DNA from 4 places in the Shewanella donghaensis genome. Region 1 is predicted to be linked to each of the others. Evidence: predicted binding sites of a transcription regulator. Region 1 holds the regulator's gene; each other region holds the start of a gene.
What was found. The regulator MetJ, encoded in region 1, represses methionine synthesis genes. The targets are predictions, from matches to a motif close to TAGACGTCTAGACGTCTA.
Positions count from the first base shown of each region.

Region 2: the regulator MetJ is predicted to act here: its motif matches at 4,110-4,127, upstream of msrA (peptide-methionine (S)-S-oxide reductase MsrA).
Region 3: the regulator MetJ is predicted to act here: its motif matches at 1,950-1,967, upstream of serA (phosphoglycerate dehydrogenase).
Region 4: the regulator MetJ is predicted to act here: its motif matches at 3,357-3,374, upstream of metH (methionine synthase).

Region 1 is NZ_CP041783.1:3,933,403-3,939,634, reverse strand. Features, by position in the region: gene FPK91_RS16845 (bifunctional aspartate kinase/homoserine dehydrogenase II) at 1-1,432, opposite strand, end outside; gene metB (cystathionine gamma-synthase) at 1,492-2,652, opposite strand; gene metJ (met regulon transcriptional regulator MetJ) at 2,859-3,173, shown strand; gene FPK91_RS16830 (sulfite exporter TauE/SafE family protein) at 3,302-4,042, shown strand; gene traF (conjugal transfer protein TraF) at 4,107-5,297, opposite strand; gene FPK91_RS16820 (LysR substrate-binding domain-containing protein) at 5,433-6,232, opposite strand, start outside.
Region 2 is NZ_CP041783.1:756,194-762,425, forward strand. Features, by position in the region: gene FPK91_RS03155 (dihydrolipoyllysine-residue acetyltransferase) at 1-616, opposite strand, end outside; gene FPK91_RS03160 (alpha-ketoacid dehydrogenase subunit beta) at 626-1,603, opposite strand; gene FPK91_RS03165 (thiamine pyrophosphate-dependent dehydrogenase E1 component subunit alpha) at 1,606-2,784, opposite strand; gene astE (succinylglutamate desuccinylase) at 2,934-3,965, opposite strand; gene msrA (peptide-methionine (S)-S-oxide reductase MsrA) at 4,140-4,619, shown strand; gene trxB (thioredoxin-disulfide reductase) at 4,776-5,729, shown strand; gene FPK91_RS03185 (GNAT family N-acetyltransferase) at 5,930-6,232, opposite strand, start outside.
Region 3 is NZ_CP041783.1:4,060,196-4,066,427, forward strand. Features, by position in the region: gene ygfZ (tRNA-modifying protein YgfZ) at 1-460, opposite strand, end outside; gene serA (phosphoglycerate dehydrogenase) at 635-1,864, opposite strand; gene FPK91_RS17320 (DUF2238 domain-containing protein) at 2,016-2,621, shown strand; gene FPK91_RS17325 (helix-turn-helix transcriptional regulator) at 2,850-3,515, shown strand; gene FPK91_RS17330 (PaaI family thioesterase) at 3,764-4,216, shown strand; gene FPK91_RS17335 (YgjV family protein) at 4,265-4,504, shown strand; gene katB (catalase KatB) at 5,096-6,232, shown strand, end outside.
Region 4 is NZ_CP041783.1:2,107,141-2,113,372, reverse strand. Features, by position in the region: gene metH (methionine synthase) at 1-3,166, opposite strand, end outside; gene FPK91_RS09075 (histidine phosphatase family protein) at 3,465-4,175, shown strand; cobalamin riboswitch at 4,370-4,547, shown strand; gene FPK91_RS09070 (ABC transporter ATP-binding protein) at 4,684-5,580, shown strand; gene FPK91_RS09065 (FecCD family ABC transporter permease) at 5,577-6,232, shown strand, end outside.

The DNA of each region.
Region 1 (6,232 bases):
AACCAACTAACTGGACATTGGCTTCTAATTCTCGATTAAGTGTTGCTGATGAACGCTGGAACAAATCTATCCACGCTTCACCAATATTTCCCACACCAAGCAGCAATACACCAATACGTAAGCGCGGGCCTGCGCAGCGGCGGTGTACTTTTTGGGTCAGTAAACTAACCTGAGATTTAGGTACTAAGGTCACTAAACTCAAACCATCTTGATACAGGGGTTTAGCATCACGACTTAATAATCGGGCAAAACTACGGCGATAATGTTCAGCATCAGCACTCACGAGTGCCACTAGTCCTAATTCGGTATTAGAGCGTATATCGCTAATGGATAACGCTTCTGCATGCAGTTCAAGTAATACTTCAACTTGCTGTTGGTTTTCAGCAGTGAACGCCAGCTCAACTTTGTGATGCGCTGAAGTCCAATAAGCTAATGGGGCAATACCCGCTTGTTCTAGTAACTCTAGTGTTTTTTGAATTGGTGCTTGTTGCTTTAAGCGAAATAACGCCACTTCGTTTAAGCTTGTGACCACTGGAGCACTTGCCGATGAGCTTTGCGGCGCAATAAGGGTAAAATCAGTATGAGATGCGTAACTAGAACGAACAGCGAGACTGACATTGGTATCAAATAACGGCTGTAAGGTGCGGCTATGCAATACTGGCGATCCTAGTTTTGCTAATCGATCCGCTTCAGCCAATGACATGCTTTCAAGTAATTTTGCATCATTAATTTTATTAGGATCAGCGTTAAACACACCTTCAACATCAGTCCAAATAGTGACTCGTTCAATATCGGCTAAGCTGGCAATTATCGTAGCACTGTAATCAGAACCATTACGTCCTAGTAGCAAGGTATCACCTTCGTTATTGGCACAAATAAACCCAGTAATCACTAAGCGTTCATTAGGATGTGCAGCTAGCAGCTTTTGAACTTTTTGACGAGACTCTTCAATGCAAATATTGGGCACAAGGCCTTCATCTGCAACGAGAATAGAGCAAGCATCAATGTTAGCAGCTGCAACGCCAGATTCTCTTAACAAGGCTGCCATTAATCTTGCTGACCAACGCTCACCAAAACTGAGCACATGGTTTAATTGAAATTTGTTTCTTTGCTCTAGCGACAATAAACTAATCAGCTGTGACTTATCTGTCGATAAGCGTTCACGTAAGTCACGTGCTTGCTCATTAGATAACAATTGTTCAATGAGGTTTTGCTGATAACTAACTAGAACTTGTAGCTCTTCTTGCCACAGGTCGCCATTTTCTTTTAATGAGAGTAATTTATATAAAAAGTTAGTGCTTTTTCCCGCAGCTGACACCACGACTAAATCATCACTGTTGCCATGGGTCAGTAAAATATGGGCAACGCGGCGATAGCAATCTGCATCAGCAAGACTTGAACCACCAAATTTATGTAAATGACTGCGGGTCATTTCTAACTCCTTAAACAACTTATACCAGCCTGATGATTAAACAATCAGGCAAGATTAACTTAAAGTGCAGCGACTGCAGCTAAACCAACTTGAATATCTGCAACCAAGTCTTCAGCATCTTCAATGCCGACAGATAATCGCAATAAAGTATCTTTAATACCAGCTTCATAACGCGCTTCAGGCGCCATTGCTCTATGGGTCATAGTCGCTGGTACGGCAACTAAGCTTTCCACTCCGCCCAAGCTTTCAGCCACACTGAAAATAGACAGTGCACTTAAAAATGCTACCACTTCGTCTTCGCCGCCTTTAAGCTCGAAACTTAACATAGCGCCGAAGCCTTTTTGTTGCTTAGCGGCAATATCGTGACCTGGGTGGTCTTTTAATCCCGGATAATACACTTTTTCGACAACATCACTGGCCTGAAGCACTTCAATGACACGTTGTGCATTTATTTGGTGCTCTCGAATACGTACAGCCAAAGTACGAATACCGCGCAAAGTCAGGTAACTGTCGAATGCCGAACCCGTTAGCCCAAGTGTGTTTGACCACCAATGCAGTAACTCACCTAACTCAGGATCTTTTGCTACCACAGCGCCGCCAACAACATCACTATGACCATTAATATATTTGGTAGTTGAATGCATTACGATATCAGCGCCAAGTTCTAATGGCTGCTGTAAAATTGGCGATAAAAAGGTGTTATCGACTACCACTAACGCATCGACGTTATGGCTTTGTTCAACGATGGATTTGATATCCACAACACGAAGTAATGGATTAGAGGGTGTTTCTAGCCACACCATTTTAGGTTTTTGTGCGATGGCTTCACTTAATGCTTGCTCATCAGTTTGATCAACTACCAATAATTTAAACTGACCTTTGTTGGCAAGATTTGTGAACAAACGGTAACTACCACCATAACAATCATGGGGTACAACCAATAAGTCATTAGGACCTAACAAACTAGTGACCAGAGTAATAGCAGCCATACCTGTACATGTCACAACACCAGTTGCACCATTTTCAAGTTTGGCAATAGCTTCGCCTAACACGCATCGTGTCGGGTTTCCTGAGCGACTATAGTCAAACTCTCTAGGATTCTTATGCCCATCAAAAGAGTAATTTGTTGATAGGTAAATCGGCGGGACTACTGCGCCATATTGCGTATCAGTTTCGATACCTTGACGAACTGCTAGCGTCGCTGCGCGATGTTTGCTCATTGTAAACTCCTGAAAAATAGCACCAAAGAGATGTCTAGATGGCTAAATGTACCTAAGCTGAGTCACATCGTCAACACAAATCAGCCGTTTAGACGTCTAAACATAAAGAAATCTATTTGTATTCGTTATAGAATAGCAGCAATAATTTGACTGTAATTAATTAGCAGTTAAAATCTGCCACGAATCTATCGTATAAAGGTGAGTTAATGACTGAATGGAATGGCGACTATATCAGCCCATATGCCGAGCATGGCAAAAAAAATGAACAAGTAAAAAAAATCACGGTATCCATTCCTTTAAAAGTATTAAAAGTGCTTACTGATGAACGTACCCGCCGCCAGGTAAATAACTTGCGTCATGCAACTAATAGTGAACTTTTATGTGAAGCATTTCTACATGCATACACAGGTCAACCATTGCCTAATGATGATGACTTATCTAAAGAAGGCCCTGATAGCATTCCATCAGAAGCAAAAGCCATAATGGATAGCATGGGTATTGAGTGGGAAGATTTAGATTAAGCCATAGTCTGGTAGTTCACTCTTCCAATCAGTCTGCGTACTTAATCAAGCACCATGATTAATCTCATACAGCCAATCTGATACTGCTAACATAAAAAGTTAGCAGTATTGCGCCTAAAGAGTCGACAATGGAATTTATCGATCCGCAAACCTTGATGCTTGCATCGGTTATCATTTTTATAGGCGCATTAACCCAAGGCTTAATCGGTTTTGGGTTAGCGGTTGTTGCCAGCCCAATCTTATATATTATCGACCCCCAGTTAGTGCCAGTCCCTGTTATTGCGATGGGCTTTTCAATAGCCTTAATGACCTTACTCAGAGAACGAACTGCATTACAGTTCAATGGACTGCAATATGCGTTACTGGGTCGAGTACCCGGTGGTTTTCTCGGTGCTGGATTATTACTGTTTGCTCCGCAAGCCATCCTAGGCTTAGCGATTGCCTTTATTGTTGCTACTGCCGTTATTCTCAGCCTTTATAAAATAACCGCACCAGTTAACCGCATAACGTTATTTATTGCAGGGGTATTGTCAGGAATTTTTGGCAATATTGCCGCCATTGGTGGACCACCATTAGCCATTCTATTAGCTGGCAAAGATGCGCCACAATTTAGAGCGGCACTTTCGATATTTTTTGTATTTAGTTCAATGATTGCGATGGTGATCTTGGTAATTGCAGGATTAGTTGAACAAAAGCATATCTGGTTATCCCTAATGCTTTTACCTTCTGTGATTTTAGGTAATATCGTCGCTGGTAAGTTAACCAATAGAGTTGACAAGAATAAGACACGTACCGCCACACTGGTACTTTGTAGCTTTAGCGCTTTAATTCTTACAGTGAAGTCGTTAGTGGAATTATCTGTGGGTTAACATTAGCTATGAGCAATCTTTGGAATGGGAAAGGGAGAACGAGATAGAAAGTTAGCATTACGCATTAAAAATGATAAGAGGTTTGTAACACAGCCCCTATAGCATCTTCGCCATAACTACCAGTCATATCGAGCTTAAACGCTTGCCCAATAGCAAATCCAGTACCGAATGAATATACATCGACGCTGTTATCTTTTAAGTCATGACGATAGCCCATCCTTAATGATAGCCAGCTGGTTGCCTTAACCTCACCACCCACCCGTAAAAATTGAACGGAATCAAAATCAGTGAAGCGAGTTTGATCCACAAGATCAATATCTGCCGTAAGAGTAGCTCTAGACCAATCATATGCCACCCCTGCTGTCACAAGAGGTTCTATGCGGTATTCAAATTTACGCCCTTGTGCTTCCTCTGTGGTGACCGTATTACTGATGAGATTTCTTGCTGATAAACCGACCGTTAAACTATCCGTGGGTTGCCAGGCGACACCTAAATCTAGATTAAACATACTCTCATCATTTCGATATCGATCATCATCAAAGTCATCGGCATCAAAGTTATTGGCATTAGCCGTATAATGATAGGTATCAATACGCTGAAGTTTTGGCGACACACCGATTGTTACTGGCAAGTTGACGATTGAAAGAGGGAAACTTAATGCGACACCAAAATCAGTAACTGCGCCAGCTAAGACAATACCTTGAGAATCTAAATCGGCAATATCGGTAGGAGGGTTACTAGGGTCTAAACTACTGAGTATATCAATATCTGACTGAGCAATATCAGCTACACCAACGCCATCGATATAGCTCTTATAAAATATCGCCATTGGTACTGTTTGAGTGGGAATAACTAATGCTGCACCAACACCAGCAGAAAAACTTGCGGTACTGCCTTTGAGTGAGGTTAAGTCAGTAACTAAGTCGTCTCTATAACGCTCGATATTATCAGTATCGCTGCCGTTAATCGCACTTTCTAATCCATCATATGAGTCTTGCAGTGAATCAAATTTATCGACCATCTCATCACTATCATCAAGTTCAACGCCAACAACGGGTAAAAGCAGGGAGAATTTATTAGTCTTGGGGGCATATATGGCAAGTAAAGCAGGATTAATAAAACTTGCACCTTCACGATTTGAAGATGCCACACCAGTGCCGCCCATGCTATTACTGCGAGCTTCAAAATAAAGCTGGCTAGCTTGCGAACTTATCGCAAACAGCAGTGAAAACACCAGTAGCGCTATTGATCTCATTATTCACCATTTTCATTTTTGTTATCTAATTAAAGATAGTCGATAAAAATAAAAACGTGACTTGATAGCATCAGTATTTAGCGTTTCCTAAGTGCTAACAAATCTGAATTTCAAGTGGTTTATTCAGTGAATAAGCTATGAATCAGGTAGATAGCGTTTAAAATTGTCCATGGTAAATTGGATAAATTTTTTCAGTCTTTCCGGTTGAAATTTATCTTTGTGATAAAGCATATAAAATGGCGTATCGGGAATATGCCAATCACTAAAAACATCAACGAGTTCACCGGTATTAATTTCATCTGGACAGTATAAATATGGCAAACGTACTATGCCATTTCCGGCCAACGCACTGGCTTTCATTGCTCGGCCATTTTTACACTTAAAACCGCCTTTGATCGCAACCTCTACATTCAGATCGTCATGCTTATGGTTAAAGCGCCAATGGTTAATTGAACCAGTGATACACGAATGCTGATTTAGTTCGCTAGGATGTATTGGCTGACCATGCTTAGCTAAATAGTGTGGCGATACTAGAGTTCTATTTTCAATATCCATGAGCTTTCGCCCTACTAAGCTAGAATCAGCGAGTTGCCCCATTCTGAATACAATATCGAAATGCCCTTCAATTAAATCTACTCGTTGGCTACTAAAATCAAGATCGATGGTGATGTCTGGATATTGCTTAATAAAGTCATTAACTAACTGAACAAGGATATCTTCACCAATGACTCCACCTACACAGTTAATGTGAATATTACCTTGTAGTTTTTCGGCGCTATCCAATGCCATTGCGACCACTTGATCGATCTGTTCCAACGCTTGCTGACATTGAGTCAGTAACTGTTCGCCTTGTTCTGTTAAACGCTGAGTTCTGGTTGTCCTAATGATAAGGCTAACTCCAAGAAACTTTTCTAAACTCAGTAACTGCTTTGATA
Region 2 (6,232 bases), 1.7 Mb from region 1:
CTTGTACCGCTTGGGTATTCGCAGCAATAACTGCTGTTGTTGATTCAACTTCGATAGCAAATAAAGGCTCATGTACTTTTGCTAACTGACCTTTTCGATAATGAAGTTTAGCAATCTTGCCGTTTTTAATCGCAGGGATTTGAACAAGGGCTTTATCAGTCATAACATCAGCAATGGGTTGGTCTTCAACAACCATCTCACCTTCTTCGACTAGCCAATCAACAAGTTCACACTCTACTATCCCTTCACCAATATCAGGCAAAAGAAATTCTTCAATCGTTTTACCAGCAACAGCTTTAGTTTCAACAGAAGCTGTATCAGTTTCAGTTGTTGCAATATGTTCTGCTGCATCATTAGTTGTTTCAACAGCTACTACACCGTCAATTTCAACGGCATAAAGCGGTGCATGCACTTTGGCAATTTCACCTTTTGCATAATAAAGCTTAGTAATCACGCCACCATGTGGTGCAGGAATCTGAACTAATGCTTTATCAGTCATCACATCAGCTATGGGTTGATCTTCAACAACTACATCGCCTTCTTTGACCATCCAATCCACTAGTTCACATTCAACAACGCCTTCACCAATGTCAGGCAAAATAAAATCTTTTATCATATCTTGCTCCTAGTAATTCACTGATGCTTTTATGGCTTCGAATGTTTTTAATTCATCAGGCATATATTCTTTTTCATGGATCAACGGATAAGGCGTATCAAGACCACAAACACGACTTATTGGAGACTCAAGGCTTAAGAAGCATTCTTGCTGTATGGTTGCCGCTATTTCACCGGCAAAGCCTCCCGTTAACGGCGCTTCATGGTTTATTAATAAACGACCCGTTTTCTTAACTGAAGCTGCAACGGTTTCTATATCCCAAGGCGATAGAGTACGTAAATCGATAATCTCTGATGAAATACCTTCTTTTTCAGCCATTACAGCCGCTTTTTCAAGGATTTCCATTTGAGCGCCCCAACCTAGTAACGTAATGTCGGTACCAGATTTAACCACCTCAGCCTTACCTATTTCGATTTCGTAATCACCAGCAGGAACTTCGCCAACAGATGCACGATAAAGTCGCTTAGGCTCAAAGAATATAATTGGGTTAGGATCGCGAATAGCTGCGAGTAACAAACCTTTCGCTTGTTCAGGGTTTCTTGGAATAATGACTTTCAGACCAGGAGTTTGGGTAAAATAAGCTTCAGGTGATTGAGAATGATAATGACCACCCGCAATACCGCCGCCATATGGCGTTCTGAAAGTTAACCCACCAACGTCAAATTGATTACCACTACGGTAGCGGAACTTAGCCGATTCGTTTACGATTTGATCGAATGCAGGAAAGATATAATCAGCAAATTGAATTTCAGCAACGGCTGTCATCCCATTTGACGCTAAACCATTCGCAAAACCAGCAATGCCCTGTTCTGTTAAAGGGGTATTGAAACAACGATCACGGCCAAATTTCTCTTGGAGTCCTGACGTAGCACGGAAAACTCCACCAAAGTGTCCAACATCTTCACCAAATACAACCATGTTTTTATCAGCTTGCATAGCGATTGATAAAGCATCATTGATGGCGTGTAACATATTCATTTCTGCCACGACTAGATTCTCCCTGCACTTTTTGGATACGACTTCGGATATTTTTTAATGTGTTGTTTTAGATCCGCTAATTGTTTCTCTAAAGCTGGTGTCGGTTTATCCAATACATCAGTGATTAATAAATCAATATGTGGCAACGGTACTTTCTCAGCAACTTTCACTGCATTAAGCACTTCTTCACGGTATTTCTCATATGCTGAAGCATCGTCTTTTTCGTTTAGCCAATCTTTATTGATCATCCAAAGTTTGAAGCGTTTAACTGGGTCATGTTGCTCCCACTTGGCTTCTTCTTCTTTTGAACGATAACCTGAAGGATCATCAGATGATGAATGCGCACCTAAACGATATGTCATCGCTTCAATAAGTACTGGGGCGTTATGTTCTAATGCATGAGCACGCGCTTGTTGGGTCGCAGCAAGGACTGCAAGCATGTCATTACCGTCAACACGTATAGTATGCATGCCGTAACCAACGCCGCGACTTGCAATACCATTACCTGCAAATTGCTCTTCAGTCGGTGTGGAAATAGCATAACCATTATTACGACAAAAAAAGATGGTTGGAGATTTCAATACCGCAGCCATATTAAGACCAGCATGGAAATCCCCCTCTGATGCAGCGCCTTCACCAAAATAACAAATGGCAACATTCCGTTTGCCTTGTAATTTAAAAGCGTGTGCAACACCGGTAGCTTGTGGTATTTGAGTCGCAAGTGGCGATGAAATAGTCTGGTAATTTAATTCTTTACTACCGTAATGAATTGGCATCTGTCTGCCTTTACCTAAATCCTTTTCATTGCTGAACATTTGATTCATAAATTGTTCAGTCGTAAAGCCACGGTAACGCAGTGATGCATGCTCTCTATACTGAGCCAAGATAACATCGCCATCATCTAATGCAGCGGTACTGCCAATGATTGATGCTTCTTCACCAGTACAAGTCATATAAAAACTGATACGGCCTTGTCTTTGTGCGCTTAGCATACGCTCATCTAATACTCGGGTGAAAACACAAGTATCATGAATACGTTCAGCCAAGGCTTTATCAATAACGGGCATAACGGCATTTTCGTAAGTAGTGCCATCTGCTTGCAAAATTTTTAAAATCGGAATGTGCAATGAAGCTTTGTCTAAGAAGCTGACACGATGCACTGTTTCATTAGTCAGTGTTGCGTTGCTCATATTGTGCTCTTGTTATTTATAGCTTTAAAAATTAAAGCGTAATTATTATATGCGAACGAACATTACGTTAACGTAAACTTTCTATCAACCAATGTTCATTCCACTGAGTGAATAACCTGTCATATAAAATGTATATTTAGCTTTACAATTTATTGGATGTATTCATTAGGCGCTGGTACTAAGCATAGTACTGTACGTTGCCCTACTGGTACATTTTCATTCGGAAAAACGATAGCTTCATACGGATGTGATACACAAATACTGGTACCACCCTCAGTTGCCAAGACATGCCCCTGGTCAAATCCTGAAAAATTAACCGTTGATTTATCAAAAGTAAATTTAAAATCGTCAAAGTGTTTGTTAATAGAGCGAGACACTTTATATAAATGCAGTTTATCTTTATCCAATGGCGCTACGTTAACGTTTTGCTCAGTGATTAGCTGTAATAACATGGTCTTAGTATTAGCAAACTTAGCCATATCATTTTCGCCAAAAGGCATCACTTTTCCTAGTTCAACGGTAAACGCATCTGCTTTGAATTGTTCTGATGAATAATAGCTAAAAGTAGTGGTAGGTTCATGATGGAATAAAATTGTATCAACATCACATCCAGCTAAGAACATAATTTGATCGGCACTAAAGCTACGACCAGGCCTGTAGGGATATATCGCAAACTTTTCATGTTTAGATGGTTTGATTGCAGTGTGTAAATCATAGTGAATACGTTGCGAATGCTCATTATCTAGAAAAAAGTCGGCTACATATTGCTCTAATTGTTTAGCTCGAACCCTTTCCTTATTACATAAGCCTTCACCAGCAGAATGAGCACCACTGAACAAACGATTCATATTTTCTTCTACAAAACGTGTTTGCGTCAGTATGGACTCAGGGTTACCTATCAAAAATAAAACTCTCTGCTTAGCTACAATTGTTTCACTTAATAACTGATTAATCAGTTCATTACAGATTTCAATTGGCGCAGTTTCATTACCATGAATGGCACAGGACAAAACGATATCCTTAGTCGACCCCTTAGCAGGATTAAAACTAATGACACCGTTATCTAAAATATTGACTGTGGTTTGATTCGAAAGGACGAAGGAGTGGCTTACTACCTTGTTATTGATGTTATCTATGGTAAAAGCTAGAAAATCTTTATCATTCATTAGTTTTTGAAACACGCTGACTCCTTGAATGCGGCATTAAAAATTGAATGGTATCAAACGATAGCTAGATTCTACCACATCTGGGGGAAGCTAACGTTAAGTAACATTTAACAGACTGTAAATCTTTACTTGCATTTTTTTTGGTATCCAATATAATTTTAGCCATCTAGACTTCTTTACGGATAATTTATGACTATAGCAACTTTTGGTGCAGGCTGTTTTTGGGGCGTTGAGCATTTCTTCAGACAAGTAAACGGTGTTGTTGCAGCAGAATGTGGTTATATGGGTGGTAACGATAAGTACCAAACTTATGAACAAGTCAAAGCTGGCGCTACAGGTCATGCTGAAGTCGTACAAATTGAATATGATGAGACTGTTGTTAGTTACGATGAGTTATTAACTGTTTTTTGGCAAAATCACAATCCAACCACGTTGAACATGCAAGGTGCTGATATCGGTAATCAATATCGCAGTACTATATTTACACATGACGACGCTCAAAAAGAGATTGCACAACAGTCTAAACTTGCACTTACAAAAAGTGGCAAGTGGGGATCGAAACTTATAGTCACTGAAATAACTTCAGTGCAAACTTTTCATCCGGCTGAAGAATATCACCAAAATTATTTACAAAAGAATGACTTACCTAGTTGCCATATCAGTTTTTAACACTAGAAAGCACCAACAATCCTGTTGTTGGTGTGTTTTATGTACATAATCGATTACCTCAATCTATATCTTAGTGCTAACTGCGCTTTACCCCACTCTGTAAATTCCCTACAATCCATTCAAATTGCTTAAGGCATGTAACGGAGAAATACAAAAATGAGTCAAGCTCGTCATATTAACCTACTAATTTTAGGTTCTGGCCCTGCTGGTTATACAGCAGCTGTTTACGCAGCACGTGCTAATTTAAAGCCTGTTATGATTACAGGTATGCAACAAGGTGGTCAACTTACTACGACCACTGAAGTTGAAAACTGGCCTGGTGATGCGAATGATTTAACCGGTCCAGCATTAATGGCAAGAATGCAGGAACATGCTGAAAAATTTGATACCGAAATTATCTTTGATCACATCAATGAAGTTGATTTTAGTCAACGTCCTTATCGTTTAAAAGGCGATAATGGCGAATTCACTTGTGATGCATTGATTATTGCAACGGGTGCTTCAGCTAAGTACCTAGGCTTGCCTTCTGAAGAAGCATTTATGGGACGTGGCGTATCTGCATGTGCGACATGTGATGGTTTCTTTTATCGTAACCAGAAAGTGGCTGTTGTTGGTGGTGGTAATACCGCAGTGGAAGAAGCGCTTTATTTAAGTAACATCGCTTCTGAAGTGCATCTAATTCATCGCCGTGACTCTTTCCGCTCTGAAAAGATTCTTATTAATCGCCTAATGGATAAAGTTGCCAACGGTAATATCATCCTTCACCTAGATCAAACGCTAGAAGAAGTTGTTGGTGATAACATGGGTGTTAATGGCTTAAAAATGAAGAGCACGAAAGACGACTCTATCTCTGATTTAGACGTTGCTGGAGTATTCATTGCAATCGGTCACAGCCCGAATACAGGGATTTTCGCAGACCAACTTGATATGAATTACGGTTATATTACTGTAAACAGCGGTCTTCAAGGTAACGCGACTCAAACCAGTATTGAAGGTATTTATGCCTGTGGTGATGTAATGGATCAGCATTATCGTCAAGCGATTACATCAGCAGGTTCTGGTTGTATGGCTGCGTTAGATGCAGAACGTTACTTAGACGCACAAAAGTAAATTCGTCAGTTTGTAATCAACTAGGTTACACACAGTGAGCTAGTAACGAGAAGCCATCCATTATTGTGATGGCTTTTTTATGGTTTGTATTTTATCTATTTAATATACAAGGTTATAAAAAGTTTGGTTCAGTTGTTAATTATGCCTAAAGTTCAGCATAAACAACTAAAGCTAGCAAACGGGAGCTAGCTGACATGATACTAAGTCCTGATAACTTCCATGCTGTATAAAACAACTTCCGCATCACCGACTACATCAGGATGCTGTTGTTTATTAATGAACTGCATACCCAATTTTTTCATTATATTAATTGAGCCTACATTGTTTTCATCAGCAATCGCTGAAAACTTTACGACATCAAGTTGATGTTTAATTAATAAATCAATTATTGCTTTAGCACTTTCTGTAGCAAAGCCTTGGCCCCAAGCAGATTTCTTAAACCGCCAGCCAATTTCAAGATTATCAAACTCTGGTGTTTCTGTAAAAAATCCCATAGGGCGAAT
Region 3 (6,232 bases), 130 kb from region 1:
CGCCATCTTTTAAAATAATACTGGCATCGATATGGGTGACTTCTTCGCTAATTTGACCGAACTGTTGCTCAATAAAATCAGCAGCCTTTGTGCCAGCGAAGCCTAAAATAACTTGATTAGCGCTAATGTCAGTGAGTTCAGCTTTACTAAATACAGCGTATTTTTGCCATGAAGCCAAGCTTAAGGGTAATACAGCGGCCGGCATTAATACAAATAGGCTATCAGCGATAGTATAGGTTCTGAAGCTAGCAATCATTTTTCCTTTAGGGTCGCAATGAGCACCCCAGCGCCATTGAGCTTCAGTCAATGAAACGATGTCTGTAGTGACTTGACCATGGATAAAAGTCTTGCCTTGCTCACCGGTGATTTCAATTAATCCTAAATGGGTTAAGTTTGAAACAAGTAGGTCAGGTGTCGAGGCTAAGTAATCCCAATGAGGTTGAGTGGTTGCGAGTGTCATAAAATGATCCCTAAGGTGAGCAACAAAGATAGGCTTTGAGTGTAACGGAATTCATTAACGCTCAAAAGAAAAAGCTATCTTCATTTGAATGAAGATAGCTTTAGTTCACAATTTAAGCGCTAGATAACCGTAACGATAAATCGTTATAGGATGGCCGTTTAGCTAGACTGTTGATTAAAACAATACACGGGTACGAATGGTACCTTCAATAGCTTTTAATTCACCCAAAGCCTGTTCAGCTTGGTTAGAATTAACTTCCATGACTACGTAACCAATTTCAGCAGTCGTTTGCAGGTATTGAGCTGCAATGTTAATGCCTTTTTCTGAAAATGCTTGGTTAATCTTGATCAACACACCAGGACGGTTATGGTGAACATGCAATAAGCGTGAAGTGCCTTTATGTTGAGGTAAAGAGACTTCAGGGAAGTTTACTGCTGAGACCGTTGAACCATTATCAGAATATTTAGCAAGTTTACCTGCTACTTCAATACCGATATTCTCTTGAGCTTCAGCTGTACTACCACCAATATGCGGGGTAATAATGACGTTGTCTTGGCCTCGAAGCGGGCTAATAAATTCGTCATCATTCGACTTAGGCTCAACTGGGAATACATCAATTGCAGCGCCAGCAAGGTGACCTGATTTTAATGCATCAGAAAGTGCATCAATATCAACAACGGTTCCGCGAGATGCATTAATAAAGATGCTTTTAGCTCGCATCTGTGCAAATTCAGTCGCACCAATCATATTCTTAGTCTGTGCTGTTTCAGGCACGTGTAAGCTGATGACGTCAGCTTCATTCAATAGGGTTTCCATTGAGTGAATTTGACTGGCATTCCCTAATGGGAGTTTGTCTTCTATATCGAAAAAGACAACACGCATGCCGAGGGTTTCAGCCAAAATACCTAATTGGGTTCCAATATGGCCGTAACCAATTACCCCTAAGGTTTTACCGCGTACTTCATAGCTGCCACTGGCACTTTTTAACCAACCACCACGATGTGCGTGTGCATTACGTTGAGGAATACCACGCATCAGCATGATTATTTCACCAAGCACGAGCTCTGCAACACTTCGAGTATTAGAAAATGGCGCGTTGAAAACGGGAACACCTAATTTCTCTGCGGCGGCAATATCGACTTGGTTTGTACCAATACAGAAACAACCCACAGCGACTAATTTCTCAGCATGATTTAACACTTCAGCAGTTAATTGAGTGCGGGAGCGTAAGCCAACAAAGTGTGCATCTTTAATCGAACGCAACAATTCATCTTCAGGAAGAGACGCTTTGTGGTATTCAATATTAGTGTAACCGGCGCGCTTTAGTACATCGACTGCAGTTTGGTGGACGCCCTCCAACAGCAGGATTTTTATCTTATCCTTGTCAAGCGAGTGTTTCGCCATGATATGGGTACCCTCTTATCAATAGTTATGCTTATGTTATGCTGATATTAATGCCCAACCAAAATAGCATTTTTTTTTGCCATTGTAGAGGGCTAGATGGCTAAAGTTTATATTCTAATTCTAGAACAATATCATCTAAGAGGAATTTAGTTTGAATAAGAAAATTATATGGGTTGTGATTTTCGCCGCAGTGCTGCTTTGGTCTGTTAGTTCTCCTAAAGATATGTTTACTTGGTGGTTAGAGGCACTTCCTGCACTTATTGCTTTGCCAATACTCATTCTTACACGCAAGAAATTTCCGTTAACACCGATGGCATACATATTAATTTTGGTACATTGCTGTGTTCTTATGGTCGGGGCTAAATACACTTATGCTGAAGTGCCTTGGTTTGATTGGTTAGCAGAAGTCATGGGCAGTGATCGTAATAACTACGACAAAGTCGGTCATATTGCACAAGGCTTTATTCCGGTGATACTTGCTAGGGAAGTGATGTTAAGGAATCACGTTTTGCAGCCTGGCTATTGGTGTCAGTTCCTATCGGTATGCTTTGTGCTGGCATTTTCTGCTTTCTACGAATTGATCGAATGGTGGGTTGCGATAGGCACGGGTGAAGACGCTGAAGCATTTTTAGGTACCCAAGGCTATATTTGGGATACGCAGTCAGATATGTTTATGGCGCTCTTGGGTGGTATTAGTGCATTAGTATTGCTCACTAAGTGGCATAATAAGCAGTTAGCATCACTTAAAAGTATGTAAAGTTAAGTTTTTTAAACTGTAAAAAGCTAATATCGTCTGATGTTATGTGCTATGAATATATGATTCAAGTGGAATTAATTTACGAATTAATACTTTAGAATGATAAAAATCCCTTATGGACTAGTTTAAATATACTATTATTGCATATTGTTATTGATATGTTATTAGTTTTTCAGGAAGAAACTCGTTTACTCGAGAGTTAAAGGATACTTTTCAGGGAGAAAAGTAATGAATTCGAATATAGATGAATTAGTCTTCTTACATCAAATTGCAGCACCTTGCCATCTGGCCATTCTCGCAGAATCTATAGGCCTAAAAACCCGCACTGTTAAACATGCGAGTGAACTTGAAGTTGAGAAAAATGCTAACTGTTTCTATTTTATCGCGCAAAAGGGCGCCGCTTTAGACAGCAAAGGAATACCATTGCTTGTTTCTCGTTTAGTGAATCATGTGCCCGTTGCACTTTATCAAGTAGAGCGAGGTTCACTGGATCAAGAATCTGCACTTTTATTAGGTGTAAGGGGCTTACTCTATGCGGATCAGCGTATGGATTTAATGTTAACAGGTCTGCGTAAGATGGTTGCGGATGAGCTTTGGTATGACCGTCCATTGATCAGTAAAATATTCCGCCGTTTAGTGCAGAAGCTAGATGCAAACACTGAAATTCCACCAGATACCGTCGCGATGTTACAAATGCTGACGAATCGAGAAAGAACGATTATTCAGCTTGTTTCAAGCGGTGCTAGAAATAAAGAAATTGCTCATCGACTTTGTATTAGTGAACATACGGTAAAAGCGCATATCTCATCTATTTTCCGTAAAACACAATCACGAAATCGTGTGGAGTTATTACGTTGGGCGCAGACTTATCATGCTCACTTTGAGTTTGCATAAGGTAAATTTACGTAAGCCTAATTAGATACATATAAAAGGGAGCATAAGCTCCCTTTTATATGTATGGATGTGTCCCGTCCTGAGATAAGTCTCCAAAGTGTCAACTTATCTCAGGACGGGACAGTTAAATGTGTTTTAAAAGGGATGGCTTGCCATCCCTTTTTTTATGGAAAACTTTTATGGAAAAACTTTAAAGTTAAATTGCTTGGCAGTAGACTGATCTTATTAGAAATTATAGGACGTAATTAATGAGTATTTGGTTTAGAGAAGTGACTCTTGAAGATTGTGCCAAAATGGATTCTGGTATCCATGGAAAAGGGACGTTAATGAAAACCCTTGGGATAAAAATTACCGAAATCGGTAATGATTATATGGTCGCAACAATGCCAGCGGATCCTGCTGTTCATAACCCGTTGGGAATCGTTCATGGCGGCGCTAATGTTGCTCTTGCTGAAACTGTTGCCAGTTACGCTGCCAATTTTGTGGTTGATTTCAATAATTTTTACTGTGTTGGCCAAGAGATCAACGCCAATCATTTAAAGGCGTCACGTAATGGCGAATTAGTTGCAACGGCTAAACCGGTTCATATCGGTAAACGTAGCTCAGTTTGGGAAGTATTAATTAAAAATAGTGCTGGTGAACTTTGTTGTATCTCACGGATGACTGCTGCAGTGGTTGCACGAAAAACAACGGCTAAATAACTAAAATTTTACTACACTGACTTAAGAAGTTAATTACAAGGATATTGTATGGAAACTGCAACAATATGGGAATGGGTCGGTTATTTAGCGTCGGTTGTTGTCGCGATTTCATTGATGATGTCAAACATTAAAAAGTTACGCTGGTGGAATCTAATCGGTGCAGCACTTTTTGTGGCTTACGGTTTAGCGATTGATGCGTTACCGGTTGCGCTGGTTAACTTTTTTATTGTATTAATCGATATTTACTATTTAGTAAAACTTTATAAAGAGCCAGAAGTTAAGACATAGTTCAAGTCTGAGGGAAGCTAATATCGCTCATTACAGCTTAATAGCTGTTGTATATAGAAAGCCAAGTGATACCATCATTTGGCTTTTTTTGTATCCAATAGGGCTATTAATCGACAGAGGAAGCTCTACGAACAAAGCGCCATTAAGTCGAAAGTACTCTACGTAAAAATCGCCCTTTAATAGAAATGTTTCAAGCACAATTTTTACATATAGCTCTATGATTAATAAGGTATACTTATCAATAGAGCCTTTCCTTGTATTTCAATTTCCTAGCATTGATCTTCTTATAATGGCTGTTCAAACATTCTTGAAAGTGATTACAAAGTAAAGATATGTAATTAATAACCTCTTTTTTATTATGGTCATGTATATTTCAAAAGATAACAATAATGTGTGGATGAAATAGTGTTGTAGATTAAGTTTTTATAAACGCTTTTTTAGATTGTTATTATCTATTTTAATCGTTTTATTTTTTTGTTTTTTCATCCTATTATTATTCCATCAACAAGACACAGCAGCCAGGAGCATATCGTGGCGACAGTATTTGATTTAATTGAGCAGTGGCTAGACGTCACAAATCAGGAGTAACAAATGAATAACACCAATTACCTAACCAGCCAGAATGGTGCCCCAGTTGCTGATGACCAAAACTCATTATCTGCCGGTGAACGTGGTCCATTATTATTACAAGATTGGCATTTAATTGAAAAACTAGCTCATTTCAATCGTGAGCGAATCCCTGAGCGCGTTGTGCATGCAAAAGGCACCGGTGTATACGGTACATTCACTTTAAGTAAAGATCTAAGTGAATACACTTTGGCTGATCATTTCAATGGTGTTGGTAAGCAAACAGAAACCTTTATTCGCTTTTCTACTGTAGGTGGCGAGATGGGTAGTGCAGATGCTGAACGAGATCCTCGTGGTTTTGGATTACGTTTTTACACTGCTCGTGGTAACCATGACATTGTGGGTAACAACACTCCAACTTTCTTTTTAAGAGACGGTATTAAATTTCCTGATTTTATTCATACTCAAAAAAGAAACCCACACACTAATTTGAAAGATCCACAAGCAATGTGGGATTTCTGGTCATTAAACCCAGAAGCAATGCATCAAGTGACTATTTTAATGTCAGATCGCGGTATTCCAGCCAACTATCGTCAAATGCACGGTTACGGTTCACATACTTTCTCTTTCTGGAACACCAAGGGCGAACGTTACTGGGTTAAGTTTCATTTTAAATCGCAACAAGGCGCAGTTAACTTAACAGCTGAACAAGCTGATATTTTAAAAGGGGTTGATCCTGATTCATCACAACGAGATATGGTTGCGGCAATAGCTGATGGCAATTTCCCAAAGTGGACTGTTAATGTGCAAATCATGCCAGAAGCTGATGCAAACGATTATGCTATTAATCCGTTTGATTTAACTAAAGTTTGGCCACATGCAGATTATCCACTGATTGAAATCGGTGAGCTTGAGTTAAACCGTATGCCTGAAAACTATTTTGCAGAAGTAGAACAGGTTGCTTTAGCGCCAAGTAATTTGGTGCCTGGCGTCGGTGCTTCACCAGATAAGATGCTTCAAGCACGTTTGTTCTCTTATGCAGATGCGCAACGTTACCGTATCGGGACTAATTACAATCAATTACCTGTAAACTGTCCACATGCTGCTAAGGCAAATCATCATCAACGTGCAGGCGCTATGGCCGGTACACAATGCCCGTAT
Region 4 (6,232 bases), 1.8 Mb from region 1:
CTGATAAACAGAAGTTGTCATTGCCGACGCGTTCAAGCTGCATACGCAGGTGATGAGTGGTCATTTCAAGCTCGGTGCGCGTTTCATCAGTGTACAGTTCAATGTCGTCATGGTTGACGGTATTGGCTGGGAATAAGCCAATTACCGCTTTGGCAGTTAACCATTTTTCTTTGATGATGGTGGCCAACATCGCTTTACCGTCTTCAAATAATTTACTGGCTTCAACGCCGACGACTTTGTCGGTTAAAATATCTGGGTAGCGACCATGTAGTTCCCAACTTCTGAAAAATGGGGTCCAATCGATACGTTCAACTAAGTCTGCTAATGGGTAATCATCAAAGACTTGGCGACCGAGTTTGTTCGGTTTAAATGGGGTGTAGTTGTCCCAATCATATTGGCAGCGGTTATCGCGCGCAGCTTCAATGGGCACTATGGTTTTGCGTTTAGTTTGTGATAAACGCTTTTCACGCATGATGTCGTATTCTTCATAGGCGGCATCAATCGTCGCTTGGCGAGTTTCATTGTTTATCAGCTTTGACACCATAGGCACGGCGCGTGAAGCATCTGCAATATAAATTGCTCCCGTTGGTGAATGTGGGGCAATTTTTACCGCGGTATGAATTTTAGAACAGGTTGCGCCGCCAATGATTGATGGAATGGTTAAGCCTGCTTTATGGAAGGCTTTAACGTTATGCACCATTTCATCAAGGCTTGGAGTAATAAGCCCTGACATGCCAATAATGTCGACGTTTTCAGCCACGGCGACTTCAATGATTTTATCAACGGGTACCATTACACCTAAATCGATTACCTCGTAGCCGTTACACGCCAGCACTACGCCGACAATGTTTTTACCAATATCATGGACGTCACCTTTTACTGTGACCATCAAGATTTTGCCGTTAGATTGGCCTTCGACTTTTTCTTTTTCAATATATGGGTTTAAGTAGGCAACCGCTTTTTTCATCACTCGCGCTGATTTAACTACTTGCGGCAGGAACATTTTACCGGCGCCAAATAAGTCGCCAACCACATTCATGCCGTTCATTAACGAGCCTTCAATCACATCCAGTGGTCTGGTGGCTAACAGGCGTGCTTCTTCGGTGTCTTGGTCAATAAATTCGGTAATGCCTTTCACTAATGCGTGTGAAAGTCGCTGCTCCACAGGCCAGCTGCGCCAAGCTAAATCTTCTTTTTTAGCCACTTGTTTACCGTCACCACGAAAGCGCTCTGCAACATCGAGTAACTGTTCGGTATTGGTCGAGTCAGCCACTGGGCAAGGCAGGTTTTGTACTACGTTTTCGACTTTTTGTTTTAAGTCAGGGTCAATGTCATCGTAAATGGCTAACTGGCCAGCATTGACAATCCCCATGTCCATACCGGCTTGAATCGCATGGTATAAAAACACCGCATGGATGGCTTCTCGCACTGGGTTGTTACCACGGAACGAGAACGAGACGTTTGATACACCACCTGAAATCATCGCATAAGGCAGGGTCGATTTGATGTCTTTTATGGATTCGATAAAGTCGACGGCATAGTTGTCGTGCTCGTCAATACCGGTGGCGATGGCAAAGATGTTGGGGTCGAAAATGATGTCTTCTGGTGGGAAGCCAACTACATCAACCAGTAGGCGATAAGCACGAGTACAAATTTCGGTTTTGCGCTTTCGAGTATCGGCTTGGCCGTCTTCATCAAACGCCATCACAATGGCAGCGGCGCCATAGCGTTTAACTAAGGTGGCTTGCTTGATAAAGGCTTCTTCGCCTTCTTTCATCGAAATAGAGTTAACGATGGATTTACCTTGCACGCACTTAAGGCCCGCTTCAATCACTTCCCATTTTGATGAGTCGATCATGATAGGGACACGGGAAATATCAGGCTCTGAGGCAATTAAGTTCAAGAACTTCGTCATCGACTCAGCGCCATCTAGCATGCCTTCATCCATGTTGACGTCGATGATTTGCGCGCCGTTTTCAACTTGCTCACGCACTACATCTAAGGCTTCTTCAAACTTTTCTTCTTTGATTAAACGCAGGAACTTGGCTGAGCCAGTTACGTTGGCACGTTCGCCGACGTTCACAAACAGTGAGTTGCCATCAATGGTTAACGGCTCAAGGCCGGATAGGCGACACGCTACTGGGATGTCTGGAATGGTGCGGGCATCATATTTGATCACCGCGTCACGTATGGCGCTAATGTGCGCAGGGGTGCTACCACAACAACCGCCAACAATGTTGAGCATGCCTTCTTCGGCCCAGTCAGTTATGACTTCGGCCATTTCTTCTGGGGTTTCATCATAGCCACCAAATTCGTTTGGCAGGCCAGCATTGGGATGCGCTGACACAAAGCATTCAGCAATACGGGATAGCTCTTCAACGTAAGGACGCAGCTCTTTTGGCCCTAATGCACAGTTAAGCCCGATTGATAATGGCTTAATGTGTCGCAGAGAATTGTAAAAACCTTCGGTGGTTTGTCCGGTAAGTGTTCGGCCTGATGCATCGGTAATGGTGCCAGAAATCATCACGGGAAGGCGATCGCCAAGGGTGTCGAATACGGTTTCAATAGCAAATAATGACGCTTTGGCATTTAAGGTATCAAAGATGGTTTCAACCATGATGATATCAGCGCCGCCGTTAATTAATGCGGTGGTTGATTCAACATAGGCTTCGACTAACTCATCAAAACTGACATTACGAAAGCTTGGATCGTTAACATCGGGGCTGATAGAACAGGTGCGGTTAGTTGGGCCAAGCACGCCTGCAACGTAACGCTTAATGCCAGTTTGTGCTTCTACTTCATCAGCAGCTTCGCGGGCAACTTTAGCCCCTTCAAAGTTGATTTCAGCCGACAGGGCTTGCATGTCGTAATCGGCCATGGCGATGGTAGTCGCATTAAAGGTGTTGGTTTCAATAATGTCGGCGCCTGCCAACATGTATTTAGTGTGGATGTCTTTAATGATTTGACGTTGGCTTAGTACCAACATGTCATTATTACCTTTTACGTCACAATGCCAATCTTTAAAGCGTTCACCGCGATAATCTTCTTCTTCCATTTTGTAGTCTTGAATCATTGTGCCCATGGCACCATCGAGAATAACAATGCGCTGTTTAAGCGTATTTGTAAGTTGTTCAAGTACCTGACTGTAGGAAGTCGACTTCGCCATAACGTATTACCTTAATTGCTTTTATTCTAGTAACTTAACAAACTGCTAAATTGCTGGTTAACTGCAGTCACTAGAGGGTTGTTTATCACTTTAGGACGAAATAAGCATACCTTTATTTATGCTTTAAAAGGGGAGAATAATGAAAAATCCCCTACTATAAAATTCATCTTAAATATTTTGTTTGGACATTTAAACGTATAGACGTCCATAATACGCTTTAAATGTTTATAAGAGCAAGTCCGTTACTTATAGATGAGCAAATTGATAATAAACGAATATGCTGATGGAGTTCGCTGCGATGAAACAAGCTAAGATAATATTGTTACGCCATGGGCAATGTGAAGGTGGCAGTATTTTACGCGGCAAAACGGACGTGTCTTTAAGCGATTTAGGCTTTTGTAATATGCACCAAAGTGCAGCGAAGCTGGGCTTGCTAGGTTATTTACCTTTTCTTAATATTTATAGCTCTCCTCTCATTCGATGCCGCGTTTTTGCTGATGAACTGTCACAACAATTGAATCAAGTAGACTGTAGCCTGACATTAAAACCCAAGCTGATGTCTGAATTACAGGAAATTGATTTTGGATTGTGGGACGGCAAAGGCTTTGATGAGCTTTATCAGCACCATGCCGCTGAACTGGATGCTTATTGGGACAACCCTTGGGATAACGCTTTACCAGAAGCAGAATTAATGGCTGATTTTGAGCGGCGTGTTGCTAGTGCTTTTGAGCTAATCACTGAGCAGCTTTATGATGCTACAGAGCTTGATGATCTGAGCGAACTGGGCGAACAGGGCGAACAGAGCAATCAGCCCTGTGCTGCCCTAGTGGTAACACACGGCGGTGTAATGCGTCATATCATTAGTTTGGTTTTAGGTGTTACTCGCTGCAAAGCCCTTTATGCGCAATTTAATCTTGATTACGCCGCAACGGTATCGATTGATGTATTTTGGTCAGAGACTGACGATAAGCATAATAAACCTGTATATCGTTTAAACTGGTCGAGTTAATTTTAACCAATCGCTAAAATTCAGTCGAAAAAACCGAATTAAGACAGACAGATATATCGTACAATGTTAACTGCATTTTTTGAGTGCTATTAAAGTATAAAATTAAGTCAATTTATCCGCATATGCATCGTTTTAGTGACGTTAATGTTGATTTTTATCGCTATAGTTAATCGTGACAGGTTATTAGCTGATAGTGAATAACGACATTTAGAGCTAAACAATGTGTTCAGGTGAATGAATAGGGAATCGAGATGTAGCCGTAAATGCTATTTAGCTCGAACTGTACCCGCAACTGTAAAATTACATGCTGTTACTTTTTGATAAGTGGTAGATGTAATTAAGTCAGATACCTAGCTTAATTTTTCTTGCTGCAGTGCAGCACCCAACAACTTGAGCGGGTAACTCAGGCGGAGTTAGATATAGTGACAGTTTTAACAACATACCCAGCGAGCTTTGGCATTTGTCACGCTCGGTATATGTCTTTGTGCACACCGACAGGTTTTTTATTTTGAATCCTGCAGCATTAAGTGTCGACCAAGTCAGTTGGTCTGTCGAAGACAATGACATTCTTTCCCAAGTCAGTTTTGCCGTTCAGCACGGTGAGATGTTAGGGCTAATTGGCCCAAACGGTGCGGGTAAATCAAGTTTACTGCGCTGCCTGTATCGCTATATCACCCAAGATGCTGGCATTATCAAATTATTTGGCCAGAATATTAATCGCTTTTCTCATAAGCAATTAGCGACCAAGGTTGCCGTTGTTCAGCAAGAATCCCCGCATTTTTTTGATATGACCACTGAGCAATTAGTGGCTATGGGTTTAACGCCCCATAAAGGTTTATTTGAAACTAACACCCAAGCGGACAGAGACGATATAGCCAAGGCGCTTGCTAAAGTGGGCCTTGAACATAAAGCTACTCAGCAATATGAGTTGTTATCCGGCGGTGAAAAACAGCGGGCTTTAATTGCACGTGCCATCGTGCAAAAACCACAGTTGTTAATCTTGGATGAGCCGACTAATCATTTAGATATTCGTTATCAGATTCAGATTCTTGAGTTAGTCAGACAACTCGACATCAGTGTCATTGCCTCTATTCATGATCTTAATTTAGCCAGCGCTGTGTGCGATAGATTGCTGTTACTTGATAAAGGCAAATGTATCGCCCAAGGCCTACCAGATGAAGTGTTAACCGAAAAAATTCTAGGAGAGGTATTTGATGTTTGTTGTCAGATATCCCGTCACCCGCAACATGGTAAACCTTTGATCACTTACTTTTATGGTTATGAAAGTCATCATGTTATGACGGCTCATGGGGAGATTTGTGCGAGTGAATCCCAGTCCAAATCAGCTAAAAACTCATCGCAAGTTGACGACTCATCGCAATCAAACGATGAGGCTGATAAATGATATCCACGACTTCCTCTCATCAAGTGACTACATCAACTAAAACTCGTATTAGTTTTAAACATAAACTTTTATTGTTTGTTACCGCATTAGTGACATTGATTACTCCTATTGCGGCCGCCAGCTATGGCGCAGCTAACATTAGCTTTGATCAAGTTATGAGCTTATTTTCAAATATGGCATTTGGCGCAGATGAAACTGATTCACTAACACAGCGCATTGTATTTGAGCTGCGCTTTCCTCGAATTATATTAGCTTTTGTTGCGGGCGCGGGCTTAGCGTTAGCAGGGAGTGTATTACAAACTGTCACACGTAACCCTTTGGCTGATCCGTATTTATTTGGTATTAGTTCTGGGGCATCTTTTGGCGCAGTATTAGTGCTGAGTTTTTTTGGTAGCCAAGGTTTAGTTCAGCAGTGGTTATCAGAATCGAGCAGTCACCTTGCCAGTGCGATTCTACGTTCTGGAATAATGACTAACGATGCATGGTGGTCTTGGTCTTCTTTAAGTTTGCCTGTGGGCGCATTTATAGGATCGAGTCTGTCAGTGTTATTGGTACTTGGGCTGTCAGGTTTTGGGCGTACAAGTCAAGTCGAGCGAATGTTGTTATCTGGGGTTGCGACCTCCTTTATGTTTGGTGCATTAACCAGCTTGGT